2 linked regions of the Chloroflexus aurantiacus J-10-fl genome follow. The protein of the gene in region 1 binds, or shares a complex with, the protein of each later gene. Links are inferred from orthologs where the notes say so. Each region holds a gene or a part of one and is shown in the gene's direction. Other genes may lie near its edges.

What was found.
Region 2: the proteins of uvrB (region 1) and CAUR_RS06830 are in contact, whole or in part, in a crystal structure (PDB 7EGT), measured with the Thermus thermophilus proteins. The link is inferred for Chloroflexus aurantiacus J-10-fl from one-to-one orthologs. Residues at the interface, in WP_096411307.1 of Thermus thermophilus: Glu23, Leu25, Arg26, Asp27, Gly28, Glu29, Arg30, Phe31, Arg55, Glu326, Asp327, Phe328, Glu379, Ser382, Gln383, His398, Gly400, Arg401; in WP_096412145.1 of Thermus thermophilus: His654, Arg656, Phe657, Gln666, Asp668, Glu669, Lys680, Arg681, Leu682, Ser683, Lys685, Tyr686, Ala687.

The regions. Positions count from the first base shown.
Region 1 is NC_010175.1:1,471,771-1,475,025, forward strand. The notes cover bases 211-3,141. They hold uvrB (excinuclease ABC subunit UvrB), read left to right. Parts: upstream 211-644; coding sequence 645-2,639; downstream 2,640-3,141. Other genes in these bases: CAUR_RS05575 (SIMPL domain-containing protein), read left to right, coding at 211-406; CAUR_RS05585 (nuclease-related domain-containing protein), read left to right, coding at 2,643-3,141. Also shown: more of CAUR_RS05575, read left to right, coding at 1-210; more of CAUR_RS05585, read left to right, coding at 3,142-3,255. UniProt on the Escherichia coli protein: The UvrABC repair system catalyzes the recognition and processing of DNA lesions. A damage recognition complex composed of 2 UvrA and 2 UvrB subunits scans DNA for abnormalities.
Region 2 is NC_010175.1:1,807,791-1,811,133, reverse strand. What follows is about bases 19-3,037. They hold CAUR_RS06830 (ATP-dependent helicase), read left to right. Parts: upstream 19-417; coding sequence 418-2,658; downstream 2,659-3,037. Other genes in these bases: CAUR_RS06825 (LysR family transcriptional regulator), read right to left, coding at 2,645-3,037. Outside these bases: CAUR_RS06835 (sodium-translocating pyrophosphatase), read left to right, coding at 1-8; more of CAUR_RS06825, read right to left, coding at 3,038-3,343. UniProt on the Escherichia coli protein: A helicase with DNA-dependent ATPase activity. Unwinds DNA duplexes with 3'-5' polarity. Translocates on single-stranded DNA with 3'-5' polarity. Initiates unwinding more efficiently from a nicked substrate than double-stranded DNA.

The DNA.
Region 1 (3,255 bases):
GTACGATAACGAGGGGCGGAATATCACCGGCTACACTGTCAATAATACAGTGAATGTCACCGTGCGCAACATCGGCCAGGCCGGGAGTCTGATTGATCGGGTGGTGCAGGTCGGTGCCAATCGTGTCTACGGGATCAGTTTTGGGGTTAGCGATCCGGAGCGTGTGCTGGCCCAGGCCCGCGAAGCGGCGATTGCCAATGCACGGGCACGTGCCGAGCAGATGGCACGCGCCAGCGGTACGTCACTCGGTCGCGTTCTGTTCATCACCGAGAACATGGGTGCCAGCCCTCTCCCAATCCCGGTGATGGCTCAGGCCAGGCCAGCCGTGGACAGCGTGGCGCCGCCGGTGCAACCCGGCCAGCAGACCTACAGCGCGTCGGTGCAGGTGACGTTTGAGTTGCGCTAACCGTTGTAGATACAGATCGAAGGCTATCCCCCCACCGCCAATATGTCAACGGTGGGGGGATGTTGTTACATTACAATTGTGGCAAATACTTATTCAATCCTGACAACACACCGTTGCTACTTCTGGTATAATAGAAGTAACCCAACCATCGGCGCGGCGTTGTGGCCCTCTCCGCCCTGGAGCGGTGACACAACCCGCGCTGTTGCGTCTCTACACCGCAGAAACACGCGAGCATCGTATGTCATTCCGGATCGAAGCGCCTTATCAGCCCACCGGCGACCAACCGCGTGCCATTGAGCAACTGGTGGCCGGCCTGCGTGCCGGTTACCGTCATCAAACCCTGCTCGGTGCCACCGGAACCGGTAAGACGTTTGTCATGGCGCACATCTTCGCGCAGATGCAGCGCCCAACCCTGGTTCTTGCCCATAATAAAACCCTCGTCTCGCAGCTTTGGGCTGAGTTCCGCGAGTTTCTGCCTGATGCTGCGGTTGAGATGTTTATCTCGTACTACGATGAGTACACGCCCGAAGCCTACGTGCCCTCGAAAGACCTCTACATTGAAAAAGAGGCCAGCATCAACGAAGAGATTGATCGCTTGCGCCACGCCGCAACCCAGGCCCTGCTCAGCCGGCGCGATGTGCTGATCGTGGCGTCAGTATCGGCGATCTTCGGTCTCGGTTCACCGCACGACTACGGGCAAGAGAAGGTCACGCTGCGCGTCGGTGAGGTACGCAACCGCGATAAGCTCATGCGCCAGTTGATCGATTTGCAGTTCGAGCGCAAGGATATGGATTTTCAGCGCGGCACGTTTCGCGTGCGCGGTGATACGCTCGATATTATTCCGGCCAACGCCGAAACCGCGATCCGGGTGGAGTTTTGGGGTGATGAGATTGAGCGGATTGTCGAACTTGATCCGCTCACCGGCGAGGTGTTGTGTAAGCACGCGGTGGTTGAGATTTATCCGGCCAAACACTTCGTTACCACCAAAGAGAAGTTGCAGCTTGCGATTGCCAGCATTCAAGACGAGCTGGCCGAACGGGTGCGCGAACTGGAGGCTGCCGGCAAATTGCTGGAAGCCCAACGGCTGAAGCAACGCACTCTGTACGACATCGAGATGCTCAGTGAGGTAGGCTACTGTAGTGGCATTGAGAACTATTCCCGCCATCTCGATGGCCGGGCGCCCGGCCAGACGCCCTGGACGTTGCTTGACTATTTTCCCGATGATTTTCTGATCTTTATTGACGAGAGCCACATTACGCTTCCGCAGTTGCGCGGGATGTACAACGGTGACCGTCAGCGCAAGCAGACGCTGGTTGATTTCGGTTTTCGCCTGCCCTCAGCGCTCGATAACCGCCCGCTGCGCTTTGAAGAGTTCGAGCAGCATGTCTACCAGGTCATTTATGTCTCGGCGACCCCCGGCCCTTACGAACGCGAGAAGAGCGAGCAGATTGTAGAGCAGATTATTCGGCCAACCGGCCTGCTCGACCCGGAGATCGAGGTGCGGCCAACCCGTGGTCAGATTGATGATCTGCTCGGTGAGATTCGGCGGCGGGTGGAGCGTAAACAGCGCGTGTTGGTGACCACGCTGACCAAGCGCATGGCCGAAGATTTGGCCGACTATCTGAAAGAGATGGGGGTACGCACAATGTACCTCCACGCCGACATTGATACGATTGAGCGGGTGGAGATTCTGCGCGACCTGCGGCTGGGGGTTTACGATGTGGTGGTGGGAATTAACCTGTTGCGCGAGGGGCTTGATCTGCCGGAGGTGAGCCTGGTGGCGATCCTGGACGCGGATAAAGAGGGGTATCTGCGCTCAGAGACCTCACTGATCCAGATCATTGGGCGGGCGGCTCGCCACATTGAGGGCAAGGTGATCATGTACGCCGATACGATCACCCGCTCGATGGAGGCGGCCATCCGCGAGACGCAGCGCCGGCGCGATATTCAGATGGCCCACAACCTGCGCTACAACATCAAACCGCAGGGGATTGCCAAGGGGGTGCGCGATCTGACCGACCGGATTCGCAAGATGGCAGAAGAGCGCGGCGAGTATGTGGCGACGCCAACCACCGCCGTTGCGGTCGATCTGCCCCGCGATGAAGTGCTGAAGTTAATCAAAGACCTGGAAAAGCAGATGAAGCAGGCCGCGAAAGAGCTTGCCTTCGAGAAGGCGGCTGCATTACGCGACCAGATCGTTGAGTTGCGCAAAACACTGGCGCTGAGTGAGTGAAAAATGGCCGTTCAAGTCTGGATTGGCGAGAAACCGGAACACCCCCAGGAACGCCGGGCGATCCTGGGGGTTGCCCAGGCACTCGAAAAACTGGAGGGCCTGTTTCTGATTCTGGCCAATTTCAGCGTCAATGGGCGCAACATCGATCTGGTGATCATCAAACACGATGCGATTGTCATCATCGAACTCAAGCATTGCGACGGTCGGGTCATCGGGAGTGTCAACGGCCCCTGGATCGTCGAAGGGCGCAACGGCGAACAAAAACGGCTCAATCCCGGACGCAAAAATCCGTACAATCAGGTCATCTCCTACTTTCACGCGCTAACCAATTTTCTCAACGAGCATCGGCGGGAGTTCCTCTCGGAACAAAAGGCAAACGATGTTGACTTTCGCACCTGCAAGCGCCTGATCGTCATCGCGCCACGGATTGAAGAGGGTTCACAGCTCGATCTCGACTGGAAGGTGGAGGTGCGCGGGCTTGATGAGTTGCCTGCGTATATGATCACCGAGCGCTCTTCAGAGATTGAGCTGACCGAAGAGGAGATGCTGGCAATCCCGAAACTCCTGCACTGTACGCCGTGGGCTGAACTCAACGAGGTGGTGCAAGAGGAGCGGG
Region 2 (3,343 bases), 340 kb from region 1 along the record:
CTGATTAAACACTTGTCTATGCGATGAATAAACCCCCTGTGCTGAACTGCACAGGGGGTTTTAGTCTGCCGGCTTTTCCACATTGAGGCAGGGTTCCACCTTACCGGCTCGTCGCACCACCGACTACCTCATAGCGCCTCATCTACGTAGCGAACGGATGACATGCTATCCAGCCATCATCCTGGCGGCGCACCTGAGTGCAGATGTGCTGAAGCGATGCTTCTGGGTCAGCGACGACCCACGTGGCGTGTCGCCGGCACACCCGGTAGCACGTTAACACGAAGATTACACCTGGACAATGCTCATTATTGTCAAAAGTTGATATCATCATCAAACAACCCACCTGCCAGCAAAGCAGGTGTGCTATACTGTTCGTGCCTGAATTGTCAGAACGTATTACCAATTCCCAAATCGATCATGACAGGTGATCTTTTAGCTAACCTCAATGAACCCCAGCAACGTGCCGTGACCACCGTTACCGGGCCGGTGCTGGTATTGGCCGGGCCGGGAAGTGGTAAGACTCGTGTGCTTACCCACCGGATCGCCTATCTGATCGCCGAGACGGGGATTGATCCGCTTCAGATACTGGCAGTCACCTTCACCAACAAGGCAGCGCGTGAGATTCGCGAACGTCTGAACCTGCTCGTGGGCGAAACCGTTGCTCATGAGATAACCATCGGTACCTTTCATGCGATTTGTACGCGCTGGCTGCGACGCGATATTGTTCATCTCGGTCGTGAACGTGACTTCGTGATCTACGATAGCGATGATCAAGAACGCCTGATGAAGCGGGTGTTGCGCGAACTGAATCTCAATGAAAAGCAGTATCCGCCGCGCGCTATTCTAGGGGTCATTTCACGAGCCAAAAATGAGCTGGTTGATCCAGAGGCATTTGCTCGCACTGCCCGTAGCTACTTCGACGAGATTGTCGCCCGTTGCTACACACGGTACCAACAGCTCCTGATTGAAAGCAACGCGCTCGACTTCGATGATCTGCTCGTCGAAACGGTGCGCCTGTTCCAGGAACATCCTGCCATCCTTCATCATTACCATCAGCGCTACCGGTTCCTGCTCGTCGATGAGTATCAGGATACGAACCGTGCGCAGTATCTGATCGTGCGTGCTCTTGCCGAACGCGACCGCAATCTGTTTGTGGTCGGGGATGAAGCACAGAGTATCTATGCCTGGCGTGGCGCCGATATTCGTAATATCTTGCAATTTGAACACGATTATCCCGATGCCAGGGTGATTTTGCTCGAACAGAATTATCGCAGCACGCAGGCTATTCTCGATGCTGCGCAGGCGTTGATGCACGCCAGCCCCCAACGCAAATACGCCAAAAACCTCTGGACGGTCAACGGCAAAGGCGAGGCGGTCACGCTGTACGAGGCAAGCGATGAAGAGGACGAAGTCCAGTTTGTCGTTGATGAAATTCTGCGCTTAATCGCGGAAGGAAAGGCTCGTCCCGGCGATTGCGCCATCATGTACCGTACCAATGCGCAGTCCCGTCTGGTTGAAGAGGCTCTCATTCATGCCGGTGTGCCGTACTACGTGGTTGGTGGGGTGCGTTTCTACGAACGCAAAGAGATCAAAGATGTGCTCGCGTATCTCCGGCTGATAGCAAATCCATACGATAGCGTCAGTCTACAACGCATCATCAACTGGCCAGGTCGTGGGATTGGCGAGCGTACCGTTGCGGAGCTGATCGCCTGGGCCAGGACGTTGGGACTACCACTCTATCAGGCGTTGCGCGAGATTGCCGACAATGATGCGATTTCCCATCCCTTTGGTGGACGAGCGCGTACTGCACTGACTGAGTTTTATCGCCTGCTGAGCGAGCTGCATCAGTTGCACGGAATGATGGCGCTGAGTGATCTGATCGATTATCTGCTCAATCGAATCGACGTGCGCGCAACCCTCTACAGCGAATACGATGGCGATGAAGCCGATGATCGCTGGCGCAACGTGCAGGAGTTACGAAATGCGGCCTTGAAGTATGTCAACTTGCCGGTTGAGACTCAACTTACTGCCTTTCTCGAAGAGATTGCTCTGGTTGCCGATGTTGATGCGATTGATCGCAACAGCGATACGGTCACCTGCATCACACTCCATCAGGCGAAAGGGCTTGAGTTTCCCTGTGTCTTTCTGCTAGGGATTGAAGAGGGACTGCTGCCGCATAGCCGGTCGCTGGATAACCGCGACTCGATTGAAGAAGAGCGCCGTCTCCTTTACGTCGGGATGACCCGTGCCCAACGGCGTTTATACCTCTGTCATGCGACAAAACGCACCATGTTCGGTCGCGTGAATATCGGTGCCCGCTCTCGGTTTCTCAACGACATTCCACCGACACTCGTCCAGCAGGTGCATCGTCGTGGTTATCGGGCTATTCCCGCTGTAGCTGGGACAACGTGGCAGTTCCGCACCTCTGGTCAGTCTGAGCAGAACCGACGCACGTCAAGAAACCAGGCTCCGCTTCCCACACCACAAAAAGCCGTTTTCTTCCCTGGACAGCGCGTGCGACACGCCACCTTCGGCGAAGGAATTGTCGTTGACAGCCGCCTGATCGAAGGTGATGAAGAGGTGACCGTCCGTTTTGCTGATCGCGAACGCCGACTATTGGCGAGTTTTGCCCGGCTTGAACAGCTTAGGGACGGATAAAGGTCTCAATTGGCCGCTGGCGCACTTCGTTCACCAGAAACTCGCGCAAGGCACGGGCTGCCGGCGAAGCTGTGCGATCACTCCGCCAGACCAGGCCGAGTGAACGGGTCAGATGTTGGTCAGACACCGTTAGGCGCACGACATCAGTACAACCGGCGACAGCCAGGGCAGGTACCAGCGACACTCCCAATCCGGCGGCCACAAACCGCACCAGGGTTTCCGTTTCCCCGCCCTCCAGCACGGTCTGAGGCGTAAAACCAGCCTCGCGACAGGCCTTTAAGGTTGCTTCGCGCAACTCATAGCTTGATGGGGATAGAATCCAGCGTTCGTGACGCAACTCCGTCATCATCACTTCACTGCGCCGGGCCAGTGGGTGGGTCGTACTGACAATCAGAACCAGCGGCTCGTTCAACAGCGGGGTTACCGTCAACTGTTCATCGGTCACCGGCAGCGCAACAACGGCTAGATCAGTGATACCGGCTTCCAGCAGATCGAGCAGTGACTGTATCCCTGCCTCGTGCAGGCGCAACGTGATACCGGGATACCGCTGATGAAAGATGGTGAGCAGTGGTGGCAAGAGATGGGCACCCACGGTTGGAGGTGCGCCTATGGTAACCCGACCGGCTTTCAAGCCAATGCGCTCGGCCATCGCAGCCCGTGCCTCTTCGACCTGAGCAAGAATGGC